One region of the Pseudoalteromonas sp. 20-92 genome, then DNA from elsewhere that is predicted to be linked to it. Evidence: predicted binding sites of a transcription regulator. Region 1 holds the regulator's gene; the other holds the start of a gene.
The links. The regulator sigma-54, encoded in region 1, starts transcription at its own class of promoters, with help from an activator protein. The targets are predictions, from matches to a motif close to GTTGGCACGNNNNTNGNNT.
Positions count from the first base shown of each region.

Region 2: NRL14_RS15250 (LiaF domain-containing protein) is a predicted target of sigma-54. The motif match lies at 2,357-2,375, and genes of this name have one in related genera.

Region 1 is NZ_JANJGQ010000004.1:22,028-29,603, reverse strand. Features, by position in the region: gene NRL14_RS05370 (protein disulfide oxidoreductase) at 1-370, opposite strand, end outside; gene mgtE (magnesium transporter) at 427-1,785, opposite strand; gene NRL14_RS05360 (HPr family phosphocarrier protein) at 1,887-2,159, opposite strand; gene rapZ (RNase adapter RapZ) at 2,203-3,048, opposite strand; gene ptsN (PTS IIA-like nitrogen regulatory protein PtsN) at 3,068-3,520, opposite strand; gene hpf (ribosome hibernation promoting factor) at 3,525-3,812, opposite strand; gene NRL14_RS05340 (RNA polymerase factor sigma-54) at 3,839-5,338, opposite strand; gene lptB (LPS export ABC transporter ATP-binding protein) at 5,408-6,133, opposite strand; gene lptA (lipopolysaccharide transport periplasmic protein LptA) at 6,130-6,672, opposite strand; gene lptC (LPS export ABC transporter periplasmic protein LptC) at 6,662-7,216, opposite strand; gene kdsC (3-deoxy-manno-octulosonate-8-phosphatase KdsC) at 7,213-7,576, opposite strand, start outside.
Region 2 is NZ_JANJGQ010000019.1:82,801-90,376, reverse strand. Features, by position in the region: gene NRL14_RS15270 (phosphoribosyltransferase) at 1-711, opposite strand, end outside; tRNA gene NRL14_RS15265 (tRNA-Ile) at 950-1,026, opposite strand; gene NRL14_RS15260 (YqaE/Pmp3 family membrane protein) at 1,306-1,464, opposite strand; gene NRL14_RS15255 (BON domain-containing protein) at 1,529-2,095, opposite strand; gene NRL14_RS15250 (LiaF domain-containing protein) at 2,412-3,077, shown strand; gene NRL14_RS15245 (VOC family protein) at 3,399-3,815, opposite strand; gene suhB (inositol-1-monophosphatase) at 4,050-4,853, shown strand; gene NRL14_RS15235 (ABC transporter substrate-binding protein) at 4,975-5,784, opposite strand; gene NRL14_RS15230 (GGDEF domain-containing protein) at 5,802-7,576, opposite strand, start outside.

The DNA.
Region 1 (7,576 bases):
TTAGATAGTTATGTAGTTCTTGATCAGAACCTGATTTTATTGCGATGCTCACGACAGGATAATTATTCTCGTTTGCGAGTTCGTTTATGGCAGGGGAGGTAATACTACAAATAGAGCACCAAGTTCCCCAAAAATACACAAGGGTTGGTTTATCTTGGCTCATTGCTGCTAAATCAATGTTTTGCCCTTTATAATCTGTTAATTGTAATTGAGGATTTGCTGGCATGACAGGTTGTCGCCACCAATTGACGGCAGTATAAATGACGAAAAATATAGAGCCATATACCAATACACTTTTTAATATTGATAACCCTTTTTGTTTTAGCGTTTTTTTAGGTGTCTCTTTTTTATTCTTGATATTCGTTGTCATAGTTGCAGCTTTACCCTAAGTATTTTTTACTTTAGTTATTTGCAAAAATTTCTAATTTATACCAGCAACCAGGTAGCAGTTCCTAAAAAGGCGAATATACCAACAATATCTGTCACAGTGGTTAGCACCACACTCCCTGCAAGTGCGGGGTCTATATTCATTCTTTTAAGTATTATTGGAATACTTGCGCCAGCCACACCAGCCACGACTAAGTTCATAAACATAGCGAAGGCAAGTACACCACCAAGCATAAAGTCCCATTGCCATAGGGCAATAACACCTGCAATTAATAATGACCACAAAATACCGTTTAATGCACCAATGGCAAGTTCTTTCATCATTAAAAAGCGTTGGTTTGTTTGGTTTATATGGCCTACCGCAATACCGCGTATAACAAGCGTTAACGATTGACTTCCTGCAACGCCACCCATAGAAGGGACAATACCGTTTAGTACCGCCAAAATAGGTAAAACATCTAGTGTTCCTTCAAAAAAGCTAGCAACAAAGGCCGCTGCAAGTGCGGTTAGTAAATTGACACCTAACCAAACTGAGCGCTTTTTAGAGCTTTTGAGTACTGGCGCAAAGGTATCTTCTTCATCATCTAGACCGGCTAAGCCTAGTAAACTATGCTCTGCATCTTCTCGAATTACGTCAACAATATCATCGATAGTGACACGACCAAGTAATTGATCGTTATCATCCACAACAGGTGCTGATATCCAATTATGGCGCTCAAATAGTTGCGCGACTTCACTTTCATCCATTGAAATTGGGATTGATTCACAATCTTCATCCATTAAATCGCGAACAATTTTTTCAGGTGGGTTCGTTAATAACGTACTCAGTGATAGAGCGCCTATAAAACAGTTGTGTTTATCAACAACATATAGATCATCTGTACCTTCTGGTAGCTCCCCACGTAGCCTAATATATCTAAGTACAACATCGAGCGTTACATCAGGGCGAATGGTTACCGTATCGGTGTTCATTAGCGCGCCAGCTGAACGCTCTTGATATGAAAGTGCTTGTGTTGCACGTTCACGGTCTTGAATATCCATAGCGCTGACAACGTCTTTATAAACGGTGTCTGGTAAACTACGGAGTACTTCACCTAAGTCATCGTGGCCCATGTCTTCAGTTGCGGCTGCAATGTGCTCAGGTTCCATTTGGGCAATAATGCCTAAACGAACATCTTCGGAAAGCTCTTCAAGAACATCACCTTGTACATCAGGGTCAACCAACTGCCAAAGTAGTCGGCGAATTTTATGCGGCGATGACTCTAATAATAATGCGGTATCACAAGGAGCTGTTTTTGCTAACATCCGCCTAACTTGAACAAATTGACCACTGTTAAGCGACTTTGTCACTTGTTTTAATTGTTGTAGTGGATAGTCTTGTTCAAAAGCTTCAGGCATTGGCGTCCTTATTGATTTTTATATAACTATGGATAGGGAGGTTTATTAATGGGGTAATTAACCACATTTAGTTTATCTTAGTTTCGGTTTTTAGCTAAGTGCTATTCTTCTTCATTAAAGCGTTGTGCTATCAATTGACCAACGGCATGTAAAGCTTGTTCGGCATCAGGGCCCTCACACACTACTTTCACCTCTTTTCCTTGACTGCTTTCCAGTAGCATTAAAGCCAATACACTGTCCCCAGGCGCTTCTTTATCATCTTGATATATCATGATTGAGGCATCAAATTTAATAGCAAGTTGCGCTAATACTGTTGCGGCTCTTGCATGAAGTCCTAATTTATTTTTTATTAAAAAAGTGTCTTCTAAACGCATAAGTTACTCTACCTAAGCTGAACAGATGATTATTTTGAATGAGTTATTTTTCTTGTTCTCTATGGCGGATTTTTACATTTGGATGTGTCATCGAAAAACTTTCACCAATCGTTTGTGCTAAATATACTGAGCGATGTTGCCCACCAGTACAACCTATAGCAATAGTTAAGTAGCTACGGTTATTTCGCTCTAAATGTGGCAACCATGTTTGTACAAAAGTTTGAATTTGCCAAGTGAACTTTTGGACAATGCTGTGGCTGGCTAAGTAATCCTTTACGGGTTGGTCTAAGCCATTTAAAGGTTTTAATTCTGGCTCCCAATGTGGGTTCGGTAAAAAGCGTGCATCAAAGACATAATCAGCTTCCTTAGGAATGCCGTGTTTAAAGCCAAATGACTCAAAAGTAACAATGAGTTGTTTATCTTTTTTACCCAGAATTTTTTCACGAATTGATTCAGCAAGTTGATGAACACTTAAATCACTCGTGTCGATCATATAGTCAGCGCGAGTAGTGAGAACATCGAGAAGTTCTTTTTCTTTTTTTATTGCTAAATCAAGAGGTAATGAGTCAACTGATAACGGGTGTAGACGGCGAGTCTCAGAAAAACGTTTAATTAATGTTTGATCCTCACTGTCTAGATAAAACAGAGTCGGTTTAGCAAAGCCAGGTAAGTATTCAAGGATATCGTTAAATTCATCTTGCTCTTTTGGTAAATTACGGACATCAATACTAACTGCAATTTTGTCGTAGTTATCAGATACACTTCTCACTAAAGAAGGTAGCAGATTAATTGGAATATTATCTACGCAATAATAACCTAAATCTTCAACTACGCGTAAAGCAACCGATTTTCCAGAACCGGAACGGCCACTTATGATAATTAATTCCATTTATCACCCATTATGTTAATTACGATTGTTCTACAATAACTTGATACAGTTCAGTATCTGATTTTGCGCTGCGTAACTGTTTACAAAAATCTTTATTATTTAGTTTATCAGCTATCGTTGCGAGCGTCTTTAAGTGCTGCTGGTTATCGCCATCAGGTACGATGAGTGCAACAAATATATCAACAGGGCGATTATCTATTGCATCAAAATTAATAGGTGTTTCGCTTACTAATACGAGTGCTAAAGGCTCTTCTGCGCCGCTCATTCGCCCGTGAGGGATTGCAATGCCTCTTCCTATACCAGTGCTTCCCAGTTTTTCTCTATTCATTAAGGCGCTGAGAATATCTTGTTGAGAAAGATATGGGAGCTTGTCATGAGCAAGTTGACTGATGAACTCTAAAATTCTTTTTTTACTATTAAAAAGGACCGCAGCTCTGCTGCAGTCCTGGCATATAAGTGAACTTAATTTCATAATATTAGTGTCGAGCAAGCTTCTCTTTGTGTTTAATAACTTGGCGATCGAGCTTGTCAATCAGCGAGTCAATGGCGGCGTACATATCTTGATGTTCAGTAGAGGCAAATAACTCAGCTCCACTTACATGAATCGTTGCCTCAGCTTTTTGGTTTAATTTTTCTATATCAAGAATGACATGAACATTATTAATATGATCTGAGTGTCTTTCTAGCTTCGCAAATTTGGTATTTACATAATCTCTTAATGAATCAGTTACTTCTACGTGACGACCAGTTAAGTTTAGTTGCATAAGCATTACCCTCTTTGTTTAGCGTCTTAAATCAAACTTTTTCGCTGATTTGACGGTGGAATAGCTAGAGATTCGCGATACTTTGCGATTGTACGTCTCGCTACTTTTATTCCTTGCTCAGCTAATATATCTGCAATTTTACTATCACTCAATGGTTTTGCTGAGTTTTCTGCTGCGATTAATTTTTTAATGAGAGCGCGTATTGCTGTTGATGAGCATTCGCCTCCATTTTCAGTACTTACATGGCTTGAGAAAAAATATTTAAGCTCAAAAATACCGCGAGGTGTATGCATATATTTTTGAGTTGTTACGCGTGAAATAGTTGATTCGTGCATTTCGACCATTTCTGCTACATCATTTAAAACCATTGGTTTCATGGCTTCGGGGCCATGCTCAAAAAAACCTTGTTGTTGCTTAACAATACAATTAGTTACTTTTAATAGTGTATCGTTTCTACTTTCTAAACTTTTAATAAACCATTTAGCTTCTTGTAGATGCGAGCGAATAAACTGGCTATCACCACTTGATTTAACGGTGCGTGACATTGCTGCATATTGGCTGTTGACTCTGATTTTAGGCATGCTATCTGGGTTTAGTTCAACAACCCAGCGACCTTTTATTTTTTTCACCGATACATCAGGAATTACATACTCAGATTCTTCTCTAACTATAGTATCCGCCGGTTTTGGGCTAAGAGTATGTATTAAAGTCATTATTTCTTTAAGCTCTTCTTCTTTGAGCTTTGTTTTTTTCATTAATGTACGATAGTCGCGAGCAGCTAATAGATCAATGTGCTCGGTTAAAATCATTTTTGTTTCATTAATATAGGGTGTTTCTTTATCGTATTGGTTCAGCTGAATACATAAGCATTCTTGTAAACTACGTGCTGCAATACCAACAGGGTCAAACAATTGAATTCGTTTTAAAACAGCTTCTATTTCGTCAAGTTCAACTTCGTTGTCTTCTTCGTTCTCTTGATTAAAACTTTCTAAAATTTCTTCGCAGCTCAGCGTTAAAATACCCGAATCATCGACGGCTTCAACAATCGCAATCGCAATCGCTTCATCGGTAGGACTAAAGGGAGTCAGTTGTAGTTGCCACATTAGGTATTCGTGGAGCGTTTCAGTTGAGGAGCCTTGGTATATAGATTCATCTTCAGGCATTGGTCCTGATGATGACGCTGGGGCTGCGCTCATATATTCATCCCAACTAACATCCATAGCCATTTCATCACCTAGCGTATCTTTAGCAAGTGCTTCACCACTGTCTTGCTCATATTCGCTCGGAACATCATCAGCATTTGCGCTAACAGTGACATCGTCGTTATCTGCTTTTTGCTCGTTTTTACCAGCAGAATCTTCGGCGTAATCTTGTTCTTCAACCTCTAATAGGGGGTTGCTGTCGAGTGCTTCTTGTATTTCTTGCTGGAGATCCAATGTACTGAGTTGCAACAGGCGAATTGCTTGTTGCAGCTGTGGAGTCATTGTAAGTTGCTGGCCCATGCGCAGCTGTAATGATTGCCTCATGTATCTCTAACAATCCTTTTATGTTGTTATAATTAATACTAGCAGATGCTTAAAGACATGGCGTAAATGTTACAGCCTAAATTGCTCGCCTAAATAAACATCACGTACTGTTTTATCGTTTAATACGTGTTCTGGAGTGCCTGATGCAATTAACTCACCATGAGAAACTATGTAGGCTTTTTCGCAAACATCAAGAGTTTCTCTTACATTATGGTCGGTAATTAACACACCAATACCACGATTTTTAAGATGTTCAATTATTTTCTTTATATCTAACACTGAAATAGGGTCAACACCAGCAAAAGGCTCATCAAGCAATATAAATTTAGGATCAGCGGCTAGTGCTCGCGCTATTTCAACTCGGCGACGCTCGCCTCCTGATAATGCCATACCTTGGCTATCACGAATGTGCTGAATACTAAATTCATCTAATAAATTGTTAAGTGTGTCTTCTCTTGCTTGCTTATTTAGCTCTTTACGTGTTTCTAAAATAGCCATTAAATTTTGATAAACAGTAAGCTTTCTAAAAATTGATGATTCTTGGGGTAAGTAACCAATGCCTAATCTAGCACGACTATGCATAGGTAAAAGAGTAATATCGTTATCGTCGATAGAAATCTTGCCTTTATCACTAGGTACAAGGCCTACAATCATATAAAACGTTGTGGTTTTACCTGCACCATTAGGGCCAAGTAACCCGACTATGCTGCCAGCCTTTACTTCCAGACCTACATTTTTTACAACTTCGCGGCCTTTATAACTTTTAGCTAATAGTTCTGCTTTTAATGTACTCATGGCTGACCTTTATCGTTTTTTTCTTTTTTAGTCTCAATAGGTACTAAAATAGTATGCACACGATCGGTTGAGTTTTCGTCTTTTTCAGCGCTAATTAATTGCTGTTGCATATCGTAAGTAATACTCTTGGCATTTATTTTTTGACCCGCTTGCGATACTTGTGCATCGCCAATAAGGGTTAAAAATCGTTTAGCTACATCATAACGAACTTCGTTTGCGCTGGCGCTCATTATAGTGCCATCAGTTTGTTTTTCTTCGAAATATGCAGGGCTACCAGTTGCAATTAGTAGCTGTTTATTATCGCCTAATTCATCACGTTTATGTACTTCTAAACGGTCGGCTGTAATACGGCGGTTGCCGTGAATAATCTCAACATTTTTTTCAAAAATTCCGACGTTTTCTTTTAATTGGCCTTCTTGTTTGTCGGCACTTATTGATATTTGATTCGCTGCAGGTTGAATCGCTTGTTCAGCAGCGCTAAGGTTGAAAGCTAGTATAAGTGTCGGAATAATAAGTATTTTTGAAATTTTATTGGTCATAATATATAGTTCGCGTATGGTTAATAAGTTTTATCACTTCAGTTTTTAAATCGGCTTCAAGGCCTTTACCGGTGATCTTTAAATTGGGTCCCGTAACAATAACGGGTTGCTCTGAACGCATCGTGAGTAGTTTTATATCTACTTGAATATTATCCGCATTAATCTTGTCTATCATTGCATTATCAGTAAGATTCTTGGCAACCACGTTACCTTCTAAAATTAATTGTTTTCCTTCATATAACGTTGCTTCGTCTGCATTTATTCGCCATGTTTGTTTTTCGTTATATAAGGTGAAAATGGGCTTTTCAAAAAAGGTAAAGCCTAACTGTTGATATAATTCCATTTTAGCAGCTGTAACTTTATGATTAATTTTACCATTTTCATCATAGGCCGTTTGTTTTAGCTCAATAGCAATATAATCAGGCTTAGCGATAACTTCAGCTTCAACCTGAGCTGTCATATTTGTTTGTGCAAAATAAGGGTACCAAAGCCAAACCATACAGCTGATGAATAAAACGCTTAAAATTATGCGCGCTGTATTCATGAACTAGTACCTTTGCTAGTAAGTGGTTTGTCGTTCTCTAGCATAAGTAAGTCGGTTAGTTCTCTCACTGCGCCAAAACCACCCAGCATCTGTGTCGTGTAATGTGATAAACGCTTGATTAGTGGGTGAGCATCGTTAACTGCAACGGCAAACCCGACTAATTCCATTACCGGCATATCGGGGCCATCATCACCAATGTAGGCAATTTGATCATCACTTAGGTGAAGCTTGTTTTTTAGCTCTTCGTAAGCAATAAGCTTGTTTTCTTGACCTTGATAAATATGTTGTACTGTTAAACTGGTCATACGTTGTTGCACTATCTGCGAATGGCGACCAGTAATAACAGCAACTTCAAAGCCA
Region 2 (7,576 bases), on a different contig from region 1:
TAAATCGCTAAGCAAACAAAATCCTCCGGCAATATTAATTCCTCTAGAGCTAAGTATTCTTGCAGACGAAAGTAATGTAGTTCCTGTAGACAGCAAGTCATCAACAATTAATATGTTACCATCTATATTAACCCCAGAGTAACTGGGGTTAATCTTTACTGGCTCAAAATAATGACGAATCTTATTTTCAATTTTTTTTAGCGATACTTCTTCGTTAGCATCAAGCTTTTTATAAGTAGATAGTACTTTTTTTACAGCTTTTTTATGCTTGTCGTTAACTGAAGTGAGACTAAAAGTGCTAAGGACATCTCCTACAGTCTGCTTTGAAAAGTAATCGTCTATGTATACCGCTCGTATTTGTCGAGCAACACGATTCCCAAAGTGAGATACAATTTGATGAGAAGAAGGCACCCCTAAAACAAAATCCACATCAATATCTTGGCACATTTTGAAAAGTATTTCTTTAAAACTAGGTCTAAAACGAAAAAGCTCACTGTTCGTAATTGAATATGGTGACTTCCGCTTAAGAGCATAGATAAAAGGATTACCATCCCTTTGATAATCACCGTATTTAGTTCGTCTGTATACACACTTGACCAAAAGGTTTTCTTTTAAAGACTCAACAGGATTGCGTTCTATGCTTGTAACTAACCTCTGTTCGTGAGTTTCATTCAAGCTTACTTTGTGAGCCCTACAAATATCAATTCCCAATGATATATCCTAAGCATTTACATATACAATAGATATTACATTGTTAGCCCCGCTCACGAAAGATACTAACTTAATGTATGACTATTTTAATTAATAAAGATAAATGAATGCATTAAGACAATACTATCCCAACCTAAAAAGTTACAAACTCTTATTAATTTTGCTATTGTAAAAGTAGCACAGAGGTAGCACAGAGTAATTTAGGTTAGTAGATATTTACTTGGAAAGCTTGTAAAAGTGGTGGCCCCTCCCAGACTCGAACTGGGGACCTAACGATTATGAGTCGTGTGCTCTAACCAACTGAGCTAAGGGGCCAACTTTTATATAACTGCTAGGCAGTTAATTTTTGAAGCGTTCAGTCACAGAGCGACTAAAGCGGGTTGCAGTATAAAAACTTTTTGGGGGCTTGTCACTACTAAAAACCTTTATTTTAACAATCAGTAAGCTAACTGCTTAAATAGTAATCTTTTATGAGGGAGTAATGTGCAAAAATGAGGAATTTAGGAGAAGGGATTCATGCAAGCCAATTAAAAGTGCCTCTTTAAGCTGCATTTAAAATTGACTTACACAACTAATAATACAAATAACACAACGTTACTTTTTAGCAATAATATAAATGGCGTGTATTAACCCTGGGAAATAACCTAGCAGTGTTAATAAAATATTTAACCAAAAATGCATACCTAAGCCTACTTGCAAAAATACACCTAGTGGCGGTAATAAAACTGACAATATTATACGAATGATATCCATAACTTAACTCCTTTAAAATTAAAAAACAAAAAGCCCAGATTCACTGGGCTTTGAGTATAGTGCATTATTCAGCAACGATAGATAATTTATCTACCACGTCGCGCACATCTTCTGCATTTTTGGCAATTTTAACCGCTAGCTGTTTTTCAGCTTCAGATTCTACAGAACCGTTTAGAGTTACAATACCGTTATCGGTATCAACATCAATGTCTGTACCACCAACTTCCGAGTCAAATAGGAAGCGTGTTGTGATTACGGTGGTGATTTTAGCGTCTGTTAGGTCGTTATCACCATCATCCATCATGTCTTTGTCTGTGTTTTTGGTATCCATGTTTTTTACAACAGTCAGGCTGTTTTCAACATCGGATACGCCATCTAGGCTAAGTACAAGTTCTTCTGCTAACTCTTTTTCAATTTCGCTATCAACTTTACCTGTAAGTACTACCTTGCCATTTTTTACATCAGTGTTAATGTCAAAGTTGTTTAGATTAGTGTTCATAAGTAGCACTGTTTCTGCCTTACCATCAATCCAAGCATCTTTACTTTCGTTTTCCCAGCTGTTTGCTTGGGCACTCATAGCCGTAGTACCAAGAACTAAAGCCGCGATAATAGATTTGTTAAATGTTTTCATAATCTTTCTCCTTTTGATTAAAGACACTTTAACTAATGCGAACTTTAGGCCAACTAAATTTAACATTTAAATTCAATGGGTTGGAAATTTAAATCAACTAATCTCATGTTATAGCCGTGTAACTATTTACAGACTCATCGGTAAAACTTTCTCACATTGTGAAAATAGCTAGATAATTGCTGTTTTGGTTAATCTATCGTTAATATAACAAAACTAAAAACAGACTGAAAAATTAAGCCTCTGATAATTATTGAAATTATATTTGGTACGCCGTTTGCTTACTCACCACCAATAGTAAATATAATAAGGAATACCCATGTCTGTAAAAGTTGAAGACCGCCCAATAGAGCAAGTACGTGAACAAGTGATAGATCAATTAATTTATAATTACAGCCATGGCGTTATTTCAGTGGATGCATTTGAAAGACGCTTAGATGAGGCTATGGATGCAAGTAGTAATGAAGCTTTGTTAATCCTAGTTGAAGACTTAACACTTAATACCGATCAGCAATATAAAGCAGAAAAACAATCGCAATTTACTCCACATTATAGTGCACAGCAAAACAGCGATGATGATTTTACGCTACGCAGCATTTTGGGTTCTAACGAGCGCAGCGGCCAATGGGTTGTGCCAAAAAATATATACTTAACCAATTTTATGGGCTCTGTAGTGCTTGATTTTACTGATGCCATTTTTACCCATCAAAATGTAACGATTCACGTTAACTGTATTTTTGGTAGCGATGAAATTTATGTACCAGAGCATGTAAATGTAGTCTCTAAAATGTTTTGTATTTTAAGCAGCCTTGAAAACAAGTCGGTATCGCTTAACAAGCGCCAAGGACCCACTATTCATATTGAAGGTAAAGCAGTAATGGGGTCGGTTGAAGTTAAAATAAAACGCACCATAAAAGAGAAGTTTATGAGCTTTGCAAACGAGCTAAAAACACAACTTGGCGTTAATAATAACCGCTCATTATAATTTATCTAGCAGCGCGTTAGAGTCGATTAACCTTTAAGGTCAGATATTGCCTTAATTAGGTGCGTTTAATTGCTGCCCGAGATTTGTAACCTAAATAACCTGAACTCTGGATAATAAATCTATCTCAAGCAACTATTTTCAGTGCTAACTGCAGTCCTAGGTAGAGCCTTTCGTTAGCCTGTGTTTGGCATTTATACGTTGTTATTACCTATTTATAGGGAATAAGCACACCACATAGGTGTGTTCTACTAAAAACCAAACACACGGCTTAAAATTCAACTTCGAAAGATAAATAAGCCTAAGTTACTGCCTGACGTTTTATTATAAATCGTTATTTCGCTCGCTTGGTATATCACTTAAATATTCTACAAACTCTACTTCAAATCCAGCCGGATCGATAAAATAAACATTTTTTCTAAATGGGTTGTCACCGCCTTGTTTATCTATTTTAAAACCAACTTGTTGCAAACGCTTTACTACTGCATCTAAATTTTGGGTAACGTAAGCAAAGTGCGCTAAACCTAATTGATGGCCTGCTAAATCTCGGTTTTCACCTTCACCATGATCGCTCATTGCAATGTATTGTGTGTCATCACCAAAATGCACCCAGCGCCTTGGTTTACCATGCCAAGTGCCCCTACCTTCACTTCGGATTGACCAATGAGGGAATACCGCTTGATAAAATTTAATCATATCCTCAATATTATTAACCACTAAATTGACATGTTCTAAATACATAATGTGTCCTTCTTGATTGAGTATGCAAACACAATAAAACCTCAAGTTAACTTTAGGTAAAGTGGTTTTTTAGATTTATTTAAATTTTATACAGCCGCAAATATATATGCAGAACAATAAAGTATAAAAAACACACAAAAGTATTTAGGGTTTATTGTTTACTTTATGGCAGAAATCGCTAAAATACGCCGGCTGAAATATATAAACGTTCTTTTACAACCCAAAGGTAACTCCATGCATCCAATGTTAAACATTGCGGTTCGCGCTGCGCGTAACGCAGGCAAAATTTTACTTCGCGCAAGTGAAGATTTATCAAAAGTTGAAGTGCAACAAAAAGGCGCTAACGACTTAGTAACTAACATTGATAAAGAAGCTGAAGCCGTAATTCGTGACACTATTTTACAATCTTACCCAACTCACTCGATTGTTGGTGAAGAGTTAGGTGAGCATAAAGGCAAGGATGATGATTACCAATGGATTGTAGATCCTATCGATGGAACAACTAATTTCATCAAAGGCATCCCTCATTACGCGGTTTCTATCGCACTTAAAGTTAAAGGTCGTTTGGACCAAGCTGTTATTTATGATCCAATTCGTGGTGAGCTTTTCACTGCTTCTCGTGGTCAAGGCACTCAGCTTAACAGCAAACGTCTTCGTGTAAGCAAAACTACCGTTCTTGCGGGCACTGTACTTGCTACTGGTTTCCCTTTCAAAAATAAAAACCACATGGATGCATACACTGAAGCGTTTAAAGCATTGTTTGTACACACTGCTGATATTCGTCGCGCAGGTTGTTCTGCACTAGATATGGCATACGTTGCAGCGGGTCGTGTTGATGGATTTTTTGAAATTGGTTTAAAACCGTGGAATTCTGCAGCGGGCGAACTAATGGTTAAAGAAGCCGGCGGTATGGTTGTAGATTTTGCTGGTGGTAATAACTATAGCCACAGCGGTAATATCATCTGTGGTTCACCAAAATTGACTCAAGCGATTATTCGTGAAATTCGCCCAGTATTAACTGAGTCGTTACTTCGCTAATTTAATGCTACTAATACTAATCTGCATAAGTATTTGAACAATTTAACGAATTAAATTTCCCTACCTAAGTAGATTGGTACAACAGTATACTAAAAAGGAGCACAGGCTCCTTTTTTTGTGTCTAAAAATAAGGGTTATCAAGCTTAAGCTCTATTGTTTTACCTTTTGTGTAAGGTAATGAATTAAGCTCTGTCGCGAAGTACTCATAAAATAGCGCATCAAATTCACCATTTTTTTGCATGATTTTAAGCCCTTTTTCAATCGCTTGAGCCAGTTCGGGTTTATTTTTTGAGACAAAATAATAAAGCCCAGTTGGATAGCTAATGTATAAATCTGGCACTATTACTAAATTCTTATCTTTTAAATCCATAAGCTCTGAATTAACTTCGATGAATGAGCGCGGAAAATAATCAATCCGCCCCTGACTTGTTAATGCAAACATCGAGTTTAAATTAGAAAGTGGCCTAACACTTAGTCCATTGTTAACTAATATCCGCATGTCAGGCCAATCATGACCTTGCACTGCAATAAGCATTGATAATTGCTCAACAGAGGTAATGCCTTTAAATTTATCTACATTTTTTGTATTCGTAAGCAGTGCTCTTTTACCAATATACCCTTTAAATAAAGGGATTTTAATTGCAATCGCCAACGACTCTCGCTCAGGGCTACTCATGCTCCAATATAAATCAAGGGCGTTCCCATCAAGTGCCATAAGATTTCGTTGTTGATGAGGGTGAACTGGCACTAAATTTATTTCAGCTGAGTAATCGGCTCTTATAAGTGCTTTTGAGAGTAATTCATTGAGGTAGTCGTCACGCGTAAAATGCGAGTGTTGATCTTGAGGGACATTAATAATATTGACTTCGCTTGCTATAGCACTACACACAAACAAGCTTACAACGCTAACCAGATACTTAAATGGCAACATAATAATCACCTACTTTGTTAAACTACCTTTTTACTATTTGCTAAACGCACCACCGCTGGTGTAGGCCTTCTTCGCTTACAGATAAAAAGATAGCTATGACGGTATCGTTTTGCCTCTTTTTTAGCATCAGTCGCTAATGCAGCTACTTGATGACTATTTTTACACTGTTGTAAATCAGGTTCAACCAAACCAATCGATAAGGTCAGTAAAGGGACAAATTGCTTTTCACCTTCGCGATTTGTAGCCCAGTATCCTTTGCTTTTAATATGCTCAGGAGTAAAAAATAGCTGTGACTGCAATTCAAACCGTTCAATAATTGTATTGCAAATTGTAACTGCATCACTTTGGTCAAACACAACCATAAAGTCATCACCGCCAATATGTCCTACAAAGTTAGCACTGTTTGTGCAAGCTTGCACTGTTACATCGGCTAATAATTTAATTACACTATCACCGCTGGCATAACCATATAAGTCATTAAATTGTTTAAAGTGATTTAGGTCTATATAAGCTAATGAAAATTTTAACTTATTACGCAGCCTTTGCTCTATAGCTTCATTTATAGCAACATTACCTGGTAGCATAGTAAGCGGATTAGCGTGCTGTGCGTGGCGAATTTTTTCTTCGGTAATATGTTTTAAAATATCTCTCAGGGGCGCTAATCCCAAGTATTTATTATTGCGTGTAATAACTATATGCCTGCGTATATCAAAATCCTGATCTGTTATTTGCTTACTTACGACATCAAGCATTTGATTCTCGTCAACGACTAATGGTTGCTTGTCCATTAATTCTGTAACTGGGCGTTTATCATAAAGTGCGTGCCCGTAGGGGGCCGCAAATACTTCCGTTAGCTGATCTTTATGAAGTAAACCAATTGGCTGGTCATCTTGATTTAATACTGGGATACTAATAATTGATTTGTCTTGCTCAAATAGCTTGTGAGCATCCTTACAGCGTGTTTCGCTATCAATTGCTGACTGAGTTAAAGCAAGATACCCTATTGCCATTGATTGCTCACAGAGCGCCTTTGCTTTAAATGTTAGTGCTTGTATTTGCTCAGAACTAAAGTCATAACTTGGTCGTAAACTGGGCCTTTCGAGTAAAAATCCCTGTACGTTACTAATACCTAAGCTCTCAACTAACGCCAGCTCCTCCGGACGCTCAATACCTTCTGCAATAACGGCTGTATTAGTTGCTTTAGCAAGTATAGTGATTGATTTTAAAAACTCTTTTTTAACGTCACTCTCATCACAAAAATCAATAAAATAGCGATCTATTTTTACAAAATCTGGACATAACTCAGACCACTGCTTTAACCCTGAGTAGCCAGCGCCTAAATCATCAATAGCAATGGTAAAACCAAGCTCTCGATAATGAGCAATTGTTTTTAAAAGTAAAAACCCATCATCAACTTTCTCTTGCTCAGTAACCTCAATCACAACTCTGTTCGCAGCTAATCCAAATTGCTCAATTAAATGCAACGTTTCGCCTTTGGGGTGACACGGATCGAGTAAAATTTTAGGGCTTACATTTAAAAAGAGCTTGCCTTGGAGGTTTAATTTTACAAAGTTTTCGATTGCTTTAGAGCGACATAATAATTCAAGTTCTGAAATTAATGCATGCTGATGAGCCACTTCAAATAACTTATTCGGCATTTCAAGTGGACTATTTTTAGGACCGCGACTGAGCGCTTCGTAACCAATAATACTTTGATTAGATATATTAAAAATAGGCTGAAATAATGTCGTTATTTCAGCATTATTTAAAATATACTCTAAAACTTTGTGTT